DNA from 2 places in the Peribacillus sp. CSMR9 genome. Region 1 is predicted to be linked to the other one. Evidence: riboswitches for the same ligand, from Rfam matches in the RefSeq annotation. Region 1 holds a riboswitch; the other holds the start of a gene.

Region 1 (8,139 bases):
TTTGAAGGGATTGAGGGTATCCGTCGTTTTCTTTAAGTGTGTCGATATCCATATAAGCACTGTAATCATCAGCGTAATCCATGAATTTCCCTTTATCATCAAGATCACTGCTGCACTCCGGGCAATTTACATGAATTTTTCTTAGACCGTTGCAAAGCGGGCATAAAGACATTGTTTTTCCTCCTGTCCCCGATACTTATGATTTCATTATTTGCTGATTCCATTATTTTAACATATGGGAACACCCTCCCTAAAACCAACGGGAGGGCACTCCTATGCAATTATTTATTAACCATGTCAGCAGGATCTACCCATGCTTTGAATTCAGCTTCCGTCAGGAATTCTAATTTCAACGCCGCTTCTTTTAACGTAGAGTTGTCCTTGAATGCAGTTTTGGCGATCTTGGCTGCTTTTTCATAACCAATATGCGGGTTCAATGCTGTTACCAACATAAGTGAACGGTCTACATTTTCTTTGATTTTATCTTCATTTGCAGTGATGCCAACTGCACAATTAATGTTGAAAGAGTGAATGCCTTCCGTCAATAATTTCACCGTTTGCAGGAAGTTATAGATGATGACTGGTTTGAATACATTCAGTTCAAAGTTACCTTGGCTTGCTGCAAAGCCAATCGTAGCATCGTTACCCACGATTTGTGTCGCAATCATGGTAAGCGCTTCACTTTGTGTAGGATTGACTTTACCTGGCATGATGGAGCTGCCTGGCTCGTTTTCAGGAATGGCAATTTCGCCGATTCCGCTTCTAGGGCCACTTGCCAGCCATCTGACATCGTTCGCAATTTTCATTAAATCCGCTGCCAATGCTTTCAACGCACCGTGTGCGTAGACGATTTCGTTATGGCTTGTCAATGCATGGAACTTATTATCCGAAGTGACGAAGGGATGTCCTGTATCTGCTGCAATTTGTTTGGCCGAAAGTCCTGGGAATTCTTTTTTTGTATTGATTCCCGTTCCTACAGCCGTTCCGCCTAGGGCCAGGTTCAATAATTTTTGGCTGCTTTCCTGAATCATCGCGAGATCTTTATCGAGCATCGCTTTCCAACCGGAAATTTCTTGTCCCAAAGTCAGTGGTGTTGCATCTTGAAGATGTGTCCGGCCAATTTTCACGACATCCCAAAATTCTTTTTCTTTTGAATCGAAAGTATCACGAAGTGCTTTGATGGCAGGAACCAATTTTTCAGCGACTTCCATAAAGGCTGCAATATGCATGGCGGTCGGGAAAGTATCATTGGAGCTTTGTGCCTTGTTAACGTCATCATTCGGGTGAAGGGTTTCGGATTCACCATTTTCTTTTAACCATTCATTCCCTTTGTTAGCGACCACTTCATTCACGTTCATATTACTTTGCGTACCGCTTCCCGTTTGCCAAACTACAAGTGGGAAATGTTCATCAAGCGTACCTTCAAGGATTTCGTCGCAAATCTTAACGATGGCATTCTTTTTAACCTCCGAAAGATCGCCAAGATCAAAGTTCACCTTTGCCGCAGCTTGTTTAACGTATGCAAATGCACGAACTAATTCAATCGGCATTTTTTCGTTACCGATTTTGAAATTGTTACGGCTTCTCTCCGTTTGTGCACCCCAATATTTATCGGCAGGAACTTTCACTTCACCCATCGTATCTCGTTCGATTCTGTATTCCATGTGTTCTCCTCCTATTGTTTGCACTATTCATCGAAGACATATGTATATGAAATGAATAATGTCATATTATTCTTTCTCTCTATACATTGTACAAACTTTATTTTTTTAATGCAAAAATAACCGGCCAAGCCTCCCCCTTTTTCTTTAAAATCCATTTAATATCGTGTTTATCCCTGGACCCATGCAAATTTTGGATATTCTTTTTAGACACATAAAGTGTTGACACCGCTAGTCTCCAATTGCCCTATTCATGAAAATCAAAGCACTATCATCCAAAATGTTCTTGACAGTATTTTATATATATAGTAAATTCAAAAGAAATTGAATAATCTAAACTCTTATCGAGAGAGGTAGAGGGAATGGCCCGATGACACCTCAGCAACCTTCATTTGTTTCAAACCAATGAAAAGGTGCTAATTCCACAAGTTTGTGAACTTGGAAGATAAGAAGAATGACTCGTCCCTATTTAATCAAAGTCTTCTTCTTAAAGAAGACTTTTTTTTATTTTATTTAACTAAAAAGGAGCAGTGAAAACTATGTACAAAACTGAAACATATCTTGCTCAATTAGGAAATCGCAGTGAAACGGCGACAGGAACAGTCAATCCGCCAGTATACTTTTCAACAGCTTTTCGCCATGAAGGAATCGGCCAATCGACTGGATTTGATTATACAAGGACAGGTAATCCTACACGCCAACTATTGGAACGATCCATCGCCGATCTGGAAAAAGGCGACCAAGGGTATGCCTGCAGTTCAGGAATGGCAGCCATTTCTACTATACTGGCCTTATTTAAATCAGATGATGCATGGATTGTCAGCGAAGATCTTTATGGCGGTACATATCGTCTGTTGGAACAAGGGTTTAAGAAATGGGGATTGAAGTGCGACTATGTGAACACTTGTTGTTTGGAGGATATTGAAAAAGCCATCACTCCTCACACGAAAGCCATCTTCATCGAAACTCCCACTAACCCTCTAATGCAGCAAACGGACATTAGCGCCGTTGCAGCATTGGCCAAACGATTTAATTTATTGTTAATCGTTGATAACACCTTTTACACGCCTCTTATTCAACAACCCATCCTGCTTGGAGCAGATATTGTGATCCACAGTGCAACCAAGTATCTCGGTGGTCATAATGATGTGCTCGCTGGACTGATCGTTGCTAGCGGCGCTGAATTATGTGATGCACTTGCCTTCCATCATAATGGCATGGGAGCTGTCTTGAGCCCCTTTGATTCCTGGCTGTTGATGCGCGGAATGAAAACCCTGGCATTGCGGATGGAACGTCATGAAAAGAATGCCAAGATACTTGTAGATTACTTGTCGGAACATGATTGTGTTACAGATGTATTGTATCCCGGTAGAGGAGGCATGATTTCATTCCGTATCATTGATGAAGCGGCGGTCAACCCATTTTTACAATCACTCTCATTGATTTCGTTTGCAGAAAGCCTTGGAGGGGTTGAAAGCTTCATCACCTATCCTGCTACACAAACACATGCCGATATACCGCTTGAAGTCAGAACGGCGAACGGGGTTTGCAATCGCCTGCTGCGCTTCTCCGTCGGCATTGAAGACAGCGAAGATTTGATCCAGGACTTACAGCAAGCATTCGCACATGTAAAAAGGGAGGCACTACGATGACCACTCATGATTTCAGCTTTGAAACCAAATTACTTCATAATCAACATAAATTCGATCCTGCAACAGGCGGTGTGAGCGTCCCCATTCAGCACGCATCCACTTTCCATCAATCCGATATCGATCAATTCGGCAAATATGATTACAGCAGAAGCGGGAACCCAACTCGCGGAGCACTGGAAGATATCATTGCCGAACTTGAGGAAGGCACTCACGGTTTTGCCTTTTCATCAGGTATGGCAGCCATTTCAACAGCTTTCCTGCTGTTGTCTGCCGGAGACCATATCGTCATTTCCGAAGATGTGTATGGCGGTACGTTCAGGATGGTCACAAACGTTTTGACGCGTTTCAATATTGAGCATACATTCGTTGACATGACGGACCTTGAAAGCATTAAAGCGGCCATTCAGCCAAATACGAGAGCCATATACATCGAAACGCCTTCAAATCCATTACTTAAAGTGACCGATATTAAAGCAGTATGTGATATCGCGAAAAAAGCCGGTGCCTTAAGTTTTGTTGATAATACATTCTTGACCCCAGCATTACAAAAACCACTGAATCTGGGCGCTGATGTTGTCCTTCATAGCGCAACGAAATTTTTATCCGGTCATAGTGATGTGATAGCTGGACTAGCCGTAGTAAAAGATCCGGATTTGGCAGTAAGACTCGGTTCCCTCCAAAACTCCTTTGGAGCGGTTCTTGGTGTACAGGACGCCTGGCTTGTAATGAGAGGTCTGAAAACCTTGTCCGTTAGAATGGAACACTCCCAAAAAGGGGCAGAAAAGATTGCCGCCTACTTAAATGAGCAGCCTTTGGTGAAAAAGGTTTATTATCCTGGCCTGGCCGATCATCCACAGCACGAAATCCAGCAAGGCCAGTCGCTTGGTGCAGGGGCGGTCCTATCATTTGAATTGGAAAGCGAAGAAGTCTTCCGCTCTTTCGTGAACACTGTCGAGCTTCCTGTCTTTGCCGTAAGCCTTGGAGCGGTCGAATCGATTTTATCCTACCCGGCCAAAATGTCCCATGCTGCCATGCCTGCTGATGAAAGGGAAAAGCGAGGCATCACGAACAGCTTGCTCCGCCTCTCTGTCGGACTTGAAAATCCGGACGATCTAATCAAGGATTTCGATGTTGCCCTCGTAAATATTACAAAAGGGGAAGCAATTGCTGCAAAATGATTAAAGGATGGGTGCCTCATAAATTATGGGCACCCACTAGTTTGCATCATTTTAATTCTTTTTCAATCTATTAATAAATAAAGGCCAACGATTTCTCGATGGCCTCTCTTTCATTTCTTCATATTATATTTATCCAAAAAGCGGTCCACCCGTCCGCCTTTTTCAGCAAACTTCTGCTTTCCAGTATAAAAAGGGTGGGTATCTGAACTGATCTCCACTTTTAATAACGGATACGTTTGCCCATCTTCCCACTCGATCGTTTCATTGGACGTTTTCGTGGAACCTGTCAAAAATTTATAACCACTGTTGGTATCCATAAATACTACTTGTCGATAATCGGGATGAATTTCTTGTTTCACTATTATCACCTCATTGTTAATATGGGTATACCTTAAACGTAATGATTACTATTATCAATCATTTTGCTTGAAGGTGCCAATAACCGGCACCTCCTTATAGTTTAATCTTGATTATCCATACTTATTCAATTGTGCTTCAACCGGCCATCCCGTTATGCGGACCTGCCTGCAGTTCATACATTTGAAAATACTTCCCTTTTAATTCCATTAATTCTTCATGTGTACCTTGCTCGGAAATCCGCCCTTTATCCAGTACAAGAATTTGGTCGGCATTTTTAATCGTGGAAAGTCTATGTGCAATGATAAAGGTCGTTCTCCCTTTTTTCAGCACATCCATTCCCTCCTGGATAATTGCCTCGGTTTCAGTGTCGATGCTTGCAGTCGCTTCATCCAATATCAGAATCGCCGGATTGAATGCAAGAGCACGTGCAAAAGAGATGAGCTGCCGCTGTCCAGAAGATAACGTTCCTCCTTTTTCAATCACGGGTTCATCCAGCCCTAAAGGAAGATGCTTCAGCACTTTGTCCCCTCCTACATCTTTTAATGATTTTTCAACCATTTCCCTTGTGATGCCTTTATGATTCAGACTGATATTGGAAGCGATGGTGCCAGTAAATAAATAGGGATCCTGTAGGACGATTCCCATATGCTCCCTAAGCGTTTGATGGGGGATATCCAAAATATTCCTGCCATCAATTTTGATTTGCCCTTCGCTGCTATCATAAAAACGGAACAGTAAATTCATTATTGAACTTTTTCCTGATCCAGTATGGCCTACTAAAGCGACCGTTTCCCCTTGCTTAGCTGAGAAGGAAATGTCCCTTAACACATATTCATCATCATTATAGCCAAAAGAAACATTTTCAAATTGCACGTTTCCTTTGTATCTGGATATGTTTTCATCACTGACAGCCAATCCCTGTTCATCCAATAAACTGAATGCCCGCTCCCCTGCAACAAGTGCCTGTTCTAGGTTAGCGAACTGATTGACAATTCCGTGAAGCGGATGAAGCAGTCGGCTAATCAAATCAACAATTGCATACATCATTCCTAAAGAAATGGCTGAACTCGCTGTAAGGGAAATCCCGCCGAAATACCAGACGAATGCCATTAGCGCCAAAACCTTAATGACACCAATCAAGTTTCCACCCGTCAACGAATTCAAATGGAGCATTTTATTTTGATAGGAATAATGCTCCCGGTTCAAATTTTCAAATGTTTGCTTCGTTTCCTTTTCACGTCCAAATGCCTGAATGATGCTCATTCCAGAAATGGATTCATTGATCATCCCATTAATATCGCTGACCCGTTCCCTAATGATGTGATTATATTTCGAGGCGAATTTACGGTATACAGTCGTCCAGATAACGATGATCGGAATAAGTAAAAGACCAATGGTACCAACACGTACATCCAGAATAAACAAAGCAATGAGAACGCCGAAGATATTAATTGTGCTCGAGAAAAAGTTGGCGAGCACGGTTACATATAATTCCCGGATCGCTTCCGTATCATTAGTGACCCTTGCTACAACTTTTCCCGCTGGCATATTATCGAAATAACGTATCGGTAAACGGGAAATATGCTTAAAAATATCATTTCGCATCTTCTGAATGATTCGGTTGGCCGCTTTCTGCAAATAAAAACTCTGCCCATATTGAAAAATGGAAGAAATGATGACAAGGCCAAAGTAAAAAGCCACAAGCTTAAGGATCCGCGGAATTTCCGGTTGGTAAAACCGCATCACTTCCTGACTGGTCAACTTCACTGCTTGCGCCCGTTGCTCTTTTCCGTCTTTCTTAATGATCAACGATTGGTTCTCCAAGGTTCTGCGTCCATCCATTGGTACAGCTTCATTTACGAAGACAAATTGATTGCCAACCTGCAGAACGTGGACTTCCCTGCCTTTCTTCTCACCTTCAGTGAAGTAATCAGACCGTTTATACCATTTTTCTTCATACTCCACAGCATCTTTTCCTTTAACCGTTTCATACCAGGAGGATTCGATGCCAAGTATATGTGAATCAATGATTTTCTTGGCAACGAACGGACCCGTTAAATCGGCCGCTACCGAAAGTGCCAGCATGATCAGGGCGCCAATGATCAATTTTTTATAAAGGGCAGCATAATTAAAAAGTTTCTTTACGACCTTCATGCCTTCACCTCCGTTCCTTCATCAACCTGCTGCCGCTCGTATTGCTCCCTATACCAGCCATTATCCTGCAGTAAATCTTCGTGAGTCCCCTCTTCGATGATTTCTCCGCCATCCAACACGATAATCCTATCCGCGTGCTGAACGGCTGATAAGCGATGGGTTGTGATGATGGTCGTTTTCCCTGCCCGTTCATTTTGGATATTTTCAATGATGGTCGTTTCCGTTTTCGCATCCACAGCGGATAAGGAATCATCCAATATTAGGATTTCTGGATTTTTGATCAGTGCCCTGGCAATCGAGATCCTCTGCTTTTGCCCGCCAGATAGAGCGACACCCTTCTCACCGACAAGTGTCTCAAGGCGGTTGGGCAGCATCATTAAGTCCTTCTCAAAATCCGCAAGCCGGATAGCTTCAGCCAGTTCATCTTCCGTTGCATCCATTTTACCGAATAAGATATTTTCCCTCACAGACTTTGAGAATAAAAAATGGTCCTGTGGGACATAGCCGATCCAATTACGAATATCTTCAATGTCCAGTTGCTCCAGCGGCATGCCTGCAAAAGCAATTTCTCCTCTTCCTAAAGGATATTCCCGCAGCAATTGCTTCACGAATGTCGTTTTTCCACTTCCTGTCTTCCCAACTATCCCTAATGTTTGACCACGCTCAAGCTGAACGGAAATATTGGATAGATTCACAACTGTTGAGGATGGGTATGTAAAAAACACGGAATTGAATTGGATATTTTCCGGATTCGGAATACTCTTCAGACCCAATGAGTTCTTCACATCCGCCTCATATGAAAGGGTGTCTTGAACACGGTCAAGCGAAGCATTTCCCCTTTGCATGACATTGATCAGTTCACCCACCGCGATCATCGGCCAAATTAACATGCCTAGGTAAACATTGAACGAAACAAGTCCGCCAAGCGTTATGGCCTGTTGAAAAACAAGATAAGCCCCGTAGCCCAAACCGATTAAATAACTGATGCCGATGATAATGCTTATCGTCGGATCAAAGAGGGCGTCGATTCTTGCCACCGCGAGATTTTTGCGATAAACATCCTCTGTCATTTCATCAAATCGCTTTTCATCCTCCCGTTCCTGGACATAGGCCCGGATGACCCGGACACCTGAA
Region 2 (8,139 bases), on a different contig from region 1:
GACTACATATTGGAAGAAGAGCTGTCATTGAACGAAATGAATGAAACCAAGCAGCGGATAAATGAATTCGTTAAAAAAAATGACTTCATCATTCTTACATTATGTACTGACGTTATTGATTCAGCCTACGCACCAGGGGTAAGTGCACCCTCTCCATTTGGACTGAATCCGAAATTGGTCCGTGCGATTATTAGGCATGTCGTATCAAACGAAAAGATCCTCTCCTTTGATATCGCGGAAGTGAATCCTTCGTTGGACGAAAATAATAAAACCGTTACATTGGCAGCACATTTAATAAATGAGGTATTGCTGCATTTTAAATAATAAATTATACATCTGGGGGCAGACATACGATGAATCTGGAATTAAATCAAATCACGACTTTATTTCTCGCCGTATCACTGCTTTTGGCGGGTGGACTGTTAATTAGGAAGATCCCCATCCTTAAAAGGTTTTGCATACCGGCTCCAGTAGTGGGAGGATGATTGTTCGCGATACTTGTGACAATCTTCAGACAGGCTGGATTGATCAATTTAACATTGGATACTACTTTACAAAGCCTTTTTATGCTTACTTTCTTTACAACTGTAGGGTTAGGGGCAAGCTTTAAACTTGTTAAGCTAGGTGGGAAACTGCTCGTCATTTACTGGCTGGCTTGTGGCGCCCTGGCTCTTTTTCAGAGTATGATAGGAGTTTCACTTGCAACTATACTTGATTTAGAGCCTTTATTAGGAGTAGTAATGGGCCCCATCTCGATGGAAGGAGGCCATGGGGCAGCTACTGCATTTGGCGGGACAATTGAAGATCTTGGGGTTAGTTCCGCTTTATCCATTGGACTTGCAGCAGCAACCTTTGGCTTGGTTGCAGGCGGGTTAGCTGGTGGTCCATCCGTTAAATATTTAATCACTAAGTATAAATTACAGCCATCCGAAGCGGATATTAATGATGAAGTGGCAGCAGCCGTGGAAACGAACGGAGATTCATCCAAAGGGATCAACGCCCAAAACTTCATGATCCAGATTCTGATCATAACATTCTGTATGGCAGCAGGTTCTTACTTAGGAGAGCTTTTCTCGAGTTCAACCGGTTTTGTTTTGCCGAGCTATGTAGGAGCAATGTTTGTAGCAGTTATCGTTAGAAATATTCTTGATGGTTTTAAAAGAGAAGCTGTGGATATGAAAAGCATCGATCTTATCGGAGACATAACATTGGGAATCTTTCTATCTATGGCCTTAATGAGCATAAAACTATGGGAAGTGGCCAATTTGGCATTGCCGATGCTTCTAATTGTTTTCGTCCAGGTATTTTTCATAGTACTACTTGGTACATTGGTATTATTCAGATTACTAGGTAAGAATTATGATGCAGCTGTCATGGTTGGTGGCTTTATCGGACATGGATTAGGGGCAACTCCCAACGCAATGGCAAATATGTCTGCCATTACAGGTCAATTTGGTCCTTCGAGAAGGGCATTTCTTATCGTACCGATCGTAGGGGCATTCCTCATCGACCTTTTTGCTATCCCTATTATCATTACCAGTATAAATTTGTTGAAGTGAAAAACCTTCTGACCAGGCTGTCTTTGATTTTATTCAGGGACAGTCTTTTTTATCTATATGTTATGTTGAATGCAAATGGAAGATTAGAAGCTTCCTTTACTATGAAATGAGGATCTCGGATTGGTTCGGGTGATAAAGCTTAAACGTAATCAAGTTTAATGGAACCACTCTAGGCTCCTCATTAGTGGATTAACCACGACTCTGCTAAAGGTCAATAATGATACTTGGAGGTTTTTGGTTTATAATAACAACCATCTAACATTAGAGGGGGGATCCTATGAATGAATATAATGTAACGGTCAGGAATGGCAGTACCTTAATTTTGTCGGAAATCATTAAAGCTGAAGATGAAAGAGAGGTCCTTGGAACACTTTTGATTTCCAGCGAATTATTCAATCAACCATTTACCGACATCAGGATTTTAGAACGCTGATTTGTACCAGCCCGTTCCATTTGTTACACTGTAATAAATCTTAAAACGGTAGGCGATATTATGTGCGGACGTTTCACCCTTTTCACTGACATTGAAGAAATAAAAGACCGGTTCGATATTCAAGGATCATTTGATGAAGAATACCAATTCAGTTACAATATTGCACCTTCCCACTCCGTGCTATCCGTCATTAATGACGGGGCTAGGAATCGACTTGGATATCTTCGGTGGGGACTCATTCCTTTTTGGGCAAAAGATGAAAAAGTGGGCTACAAAATGATCAATGCCAGAGCGGAATCCATTGCTGAGAAGGCAAGCTTCAAGAATGCGTATAAGAAGAAACGATGCTTGATAATCGCTGATTCCTTTTATGAGTGGAAGAAGGAACCCGAGCGAAAAATACCCATGCGAATAAAGCTTAAGAATCATGCTCCATTTGGTATGGCCGGTCTCTGGGAATCCTGGAAATCTCGAGAGGGCATCAACATTTATTCGTGCTCAGTTATAACGACCGTTCCTAATGAGCTAATGACCAGCATTCATGATCGTATGCCTGTCATCCTAAAACCTGAAGATGAAAAAGATTGGTTGAATCCATCCATTAATGATCCTGCATATCTGCAGCAGTATTTAAAATCATTCGATCCTGAACAGATGGAAGCATTTGAGGTATCGACTGATGTGAACTCAACTAAAAATAATTCACCTAACCTAATACAACAAATTTGCTGAGAGGTCCTTTCTTTAGACCTCTTTTTATTTTTAGTTCCTTCCTGATAAAAGACAGGATTTGGATCATAGTATAACAAGTAAATCATTATTGAAAAAACCTTATTTACTGCACCTGTAAAAGGCCCTTTATAATATTAAGGTCCACATGTGAAATACTTTAAAACTAAACCTTGCGAAAATACATAAAATGCTGTACTCTTATATTTGCTTTTCAATATGGCTTTCGATGTCACTTTCACAAACTCAGATGGTTTCGGCGAGTTTCCAGTCTGGTACTTTTCTGGTGGATATCGTAATATTTGATAAATTATATAATTTAGATCTTCTTATCAAGAGAGACGGAGGGACTGGCCCGAAGATGTCTCGGCAGCAGACTTAATAGGAGTGCTGTGCCAAATCCAGCAGGCTAATTTTTGCCTGAAAGATAAGGGGGGCGTTTTTTATAAATTAAAAGACCTCTTCTTGTTGTTTAAAGGAAGAGGTCTTTTTTTATGCCGACAGTTTTAAAGCTGTTGATTCCATTATTGGGCATATCAGGTTATTATTAGCGTTATTTGCAAAAACTGTTAAAAGAATAAAGGCTGTGACATATGTCATGCGAAAAATAAAAAGAGGTGTTCATCATGAGTGCAAACAATAAAGGGAATCCCTGGGCATTGATCCCATTTGTCGTTTTTTTAATTTTATTTATTGGCTCCGGAATCATCACTAAAGATTTTTATTCATTTCCGGTGATTGTTGCGATTTCTATCGCATCAGCAGCTGCATTGGCAATGAATCGGAAAGAGACTTTCAATGAAAAGGTTGAAATCTTCTGTAAAGGTGCCGGGGACTCCAATATCATGTTAATGGTTATCATTTTCCTTTTGGCTGGCGCTTTTTCCAAGGTTGCAAATGGCATGGGGGCAGTTGAATCAACAGTGAATCTTGCCTTGGCTGTTTTTCCGCAAAATCTATTGATGGTAGGGATTTTCATTATTGCTTGTTTTATTTCTTTATCTATGGGGACAAGCATGGGAACGATTGTTGCCCTAGCACCTATTGGGGTTGGAATTAGTGAGCAAACAGATATTTCGCTTGCCCTTTCAATGGCGGCCGTTATTGGTGGTGCGATGTTTGGGGATAATCTATCCTTCATTTCGGATACAACAATCGCTGCAGTGCGGACACAGGGAACAAAAATGAAGGATAAGTTTAAAGTGAATTTTTTCATCGTTTTACCTGCCGCCATCATCACATGTGCCATCCTTGGAATTTTAACAATGGGTGAACAAGCCGACATTTCCCAACATGCTTATAATTGGGTGAAGATCGTTCCATATCTTTGCGTATTGATCACCGCATTGGCAGGAGTGAATGTGTTTCTGGTCCTTTCCATCGGGATCGTATTTGCCGGAATTATCGGCTTGGCTGATGGAAGTTATCAACCGTTGGGTGTCATTCAAAAAGTTGGGGAAGGAATGGCGGGAATGTATGAAATCTCCTTTCTTGCCATTTTAATAGCAGGTATGGTAGCTGTCATCAAACATAATGGTGGCATCGATTATTTACTCCACCTTGTGACCCGAAATAGCAAATCAAAAAAAGGAGCGGAATTCAGCATTGCCGGGCTTGTTGGTTTGACGAACCTTTCAACGGCAAATAATACGATTTCGATTATCATTGCTGGGCCGCTAGCCAAAAATATTGCCGAGAAATATGGGATTGATCCACGTAAATCGGCGAGCTTACTTGACGTTTTTGCGTGTAGCATCCAAGGGTTGATTCCATATGGGGCACAGCTGCTTGTTGCAGCAGGGGTAGCAAAGATTTCCCCTATAAGCATCTTGCCATATTCATATTACCCAATACTTATTGGACTTTGTGGAATCGTTGCCATCTTGATTGGTTTTCCACGGTTTCAGCCGGGAAATGATGAAGCGAAGAAACGTACTTCTTAAAATGAGAATAATTTTGAAACAACACCCTGAATCATTGGATTCAGGGTGTTGTTTGTATGGTTAAAATACTATAGGAAAAAAACAATAAAAAACGCGAAGTCATCCTCGCTCTTATGCATGATAAATGCTAATCAATGTTTAGAAAGTAACAAAGTCGCTCCTCATCTGAACTATAAATTCGAATTCTCCTGCTTGATATTTCTTTAATTTATGGAACCAACTTTTGCCCATCATCAAAATAACTGCCTAATTCAGGTCCATATTGATGAACGACGGAAAATCCACGTTCCTCCTTCATTTCCACAAAATCACGAAACTCAGGTTGTACCATCGCACCATTTTAAAAAATATGTCTGTTTGATAATGTTTCACTTGAACAAATATTTCGTTTCCATACCGATCAGTCATATTTTCAGTATGTCCAAGATTTAGAGATTACATGGAAGTGTGTTGAACGGAAAAATGAGTCGTTATGAATAGAAGACAACACCAACTAATCCAGAAAGAATAAGGACATAAGCTGGATGCCATCGTAATTTCAATAAGGCAAATAATGATAATCCAAAAACAAGTAATAAGCTTATCGTATGCCATGAAAAGTTCATAGCTATCATATGATTGGAAATGGCAAAACTTATCGCTGCAAAAAGGATTAAACTAGTGACAATGGGTCTTAGTCCATAAAACATCGATTGAATAATTGGATAATGATTCAATTTGCTGAAGAAGGTGGCTATAACGATTATGACTATAATTGCAGGAAGCAGGATTCCGAGAGCAGATGATATGGCTCCTGCTAATCCAGCAGTCGAATAGCCAACGAGAATGGCACTATTGGTGGTGATAGGACCTGGGGACATGCCGGAAATGGCGATTACATCGGTAAATTGTTGTGTCGTCATCCAACCATGCTGTGAGACTTCCGATCCTATTACGGGAATCATGGCGTATCCCCCGCCAAACGATACAAATCCGATAATAAAGAAGGTGCTAAACAACTCCCACAATTCCATCATAATTTATCCCACGCTTTCTTGAAAATTAGTTTAAACCGATAACAGGGAAATATCGCCCACCTTTCATGGACCTATATGCCTGCACCCATGAAATATTCGAAATCATTCTCTTCTTCTTTCTTTTCTTTTCGGTCCATGTTTATTTTGTAACCTAATTTCCTCTTAATAGAGATGGTCACAACACCTGCTATCGCGCCTGCTAATATAGCTAAAACAGGGTGAATGAAAAAAAGGATTGGAATCCCCACTATTAATATACCTAATGTTGATTTGTCAACAATAGCCGTTTTTCCTATCTTGATAGCCGCATAGGCGATGATGGCAACTATGGAAGCTCTAATCGATATGAATGCGGATTCTACCTTTGGATTATCCTGAATGAAAAAATACAAAATGCCGAGGAGCACTACAATTAAAAAGGTAGGAAGTGTAACACCGATCATAGCTGCCATTGCGCCCTTCATTCCCGCAATTCGATGGCCGATAAAGGTGGCGGAGTTAACGGCGACAGCTCCCGGTACAGACTGAGATAATGCAAAAACATCCGTAACTTCTTCGCTTTTCAGCCATTTTCTCTTCTCCACTACTTCTTTTTCGATTAAAGGGATCATCGCAAACCCGCCTCCGAATGTGACAGGTGCTATTTTAAAAAAGGTCCAAAATAATTGGAGCAGTGTTTTCCATTGTCCTTTCATTGTCATCAGTCCCTTCCTATGCTTCTCTATATAAATCTTATTATTAACATATCAAAGAAAAAGGAATGGGTAAATTGCAACAAAATCATCGGGTATAACAAAACGTTATACCCAGAAGATTTATCCGTTTTATAGAATTGAATAGAATCACCTGTTCAGGGAAAATAGCGTTGTTTTTCCATTTCACCATTTACCTATATGATGCTATCATTTTATTAAACTATTTATAGACATGGAGGTCGGCGTCTTGAAATTAGAAAATCTAAAAGTGTTTTGTTTAGTGGTGGATGAAGGAAGCATAAGCCAGGCAGCGAGGTTAAGTTTCTTATCTCAACCGGCGGTAACAAGACAGATTCACCAATTGGAAAATTTTTATAACACTTTGTTATTTGACCGTGAGGAAGGGAGGCTAAGGGTGACAGAAGCAGGAGAGTTGTTATACCCTTTTGCAAAAGCTATGGTGAATGACTTCAACCATTCAAAAGAAGTGATTCAGCAATCAGTGGGCGAGTACAATTTAAACCTCATAGTAGGTGCATCCCTGACTATCGGCGAGTATTTATTGCCAAGCTTGCTGGGGAGATTTAAAAAACAGCAGCCTGAAATAAAAGTGACATTAACGATAAAAAATACACCTCGAGTTCTGGAGGATTTATCAAACGATGTCATTGATTTGGCCTTGGTGGAAGGACTCGTGGAAAACACCGATTTTATTGTAGAAAAGTTCGCAGATGACAAATTGATATTGGTTTGTCCACCCGACCACACATGGAGAGACAGAAAAGAAATCCAGGTAGAGGAATTGGGAAATGAAAGGATGATCTGGCGTGAATCCATTTCAGGGACACGACTTATCGTAGAAAACATGTTAAGGGAGCGTGGGGTTTTAGAAAAAATAGAAAACTACATGGAGATTGGAAGTACACAAGCGATAAAAAGTGCAGTCGAAGCTGGACTTGGAATCAGTATTCTGCCAAGGTTGTCATTGGCCAGGGAATTGGATCAAGGTTTTTTGCGGGAAGTCGGTATTTCCGGTATAAATATAACAAGAGATCTATGGCTAGTCAGAAAAAACAAGCGTTTTAATAAAATAGGTGTGTCTAATTTTGTGAATTTTCTTCAATAGATAACTGAAGCATCAGTCATTTTACGGTCGCATGCGTTCCTATTCACATGATGTGCAGCGTTTTTTAGGTTCTTGGTTAGTCAATCAGGATTAATGACGAGCCTTAGCATATCGTTTATGAATAAAGCGGAAGTGATTGGAACTGTTATCACTGCTGTTCATATCAGTCAGAAGGAGCAAACATATAAATTGGTTTTGTGAATTCGATCCTATTTGCAGCTGGCTTACTTCTAATTTAAGGAATCGTGTTCTTAATCTTCGTTAAACCAGTTAAAGGGGTTCTCTTATTCAGGTGGACTATTAGTGCAATAGTAAAAAAACTTCTACAATATAAAATTTTTAGAGGTATTATATTTTAAATAAAAGCTTTTCTCATTCGAGAAGGGCATTATTTGTATTTGGATATTCAGCTTCCGCATCCTTTTAAGAAATGAATACAAAATTGGGCATTACATATTTTTCCCTATGAAAATCAAAGTTGATGTTCAAATTATACTGCAAACTAATTCCCTAATTTGATAATCATTCGTTAAATCCCTTGGCTTGACATAATCCCTACAAAGAGAATTATACCTAGATTGTTTACGATTACACTTTTTTTTGAATTTCATACATTGAAACCTCTTCTGCGATGTAGA

What was found. Region 1 has a riboswitch for S-adenosylmethionine ahead of N9I19_RS20175 (methionine biosynthesis PLP-dependent protein). Riboswitches for the same ligand answer to the same signal wherever they lie in the genome.
Region 2: another riboswitch for S-adenosylmethionine. It lies ahead of N9I19_RS09390 (Na+/H+ antiporter NhaC family protein); the one in region 1 lies ahead of N9I19_RS20175 (methionine biosynthesis PLP-dependent protein).

The regions. Positions count from the first base shown of each region.
Region 1 is NZ_JAOPHO010000063.1:5,552-13,690, reverse strand. Features, by position in the region: gene N9I19_RS20185 (hypothetical protein) at 1-172, opposite strand, end outside; gene fumC (class II fumarate hydratase) at 282-1,664, opposite strand; SAM riboswitch class I at 2,000-2,113, shown strand; gene N9I19_RS20175 (methionine biosynthesis PLP-dependent protein) at 2,201-3,313, shown strand; gene metC (cystathionine beta-lyase) at 3,310-4,491, shown strand; gene N9I19_RS20165 (type B 50S ribosomal protein L31) at 4,602-4,850, opposite strand; gene N9I19_RS20160 (ABC transporter ATP-binding protein) at 4,987-7,005, opposite strand; gene N9I19_RS20155 (ABC transporter ATP-binding protein) at 7,002-8,139, opposite strand, start outside.
Region 2 is NZ_JAOPHO010000014.1:12,957-21,095, forward strand. Features, by position in the region: gene hutG (formimidoylglutamase) at 1-324, shown strand, start outside; partial or broken gene gltS (sodium/glutamate symporter) at 354-1,559, shown strand; gene N9I19_RS09380 (hypothetical protein) at 1,837-1,992, shown strand; gene N9I19_RS09385 (SOS response-associated peptidase) at 2,053-2,724, shown strand; SAM riboswitch class I at 3,048-3,155, shown strand; gene N9I19_RS09390 (Na+/H+ antiporter NhaC family protein) at 3,348-4,664, shown strand; gene N9I19_RS25215 (hypothetical protein) at 4,873-4,995, opposite strand; gene N9I19_RS09400 (chromate transporter) at 5,135-5,680, opposite strand; gene N9I19_RS09405 (chromate transporter) at 5,752-6,381, opposite strand; gene N9I19_RS09410 (LysR family transcriptional regulator) at 6,623-7,501, shown strand.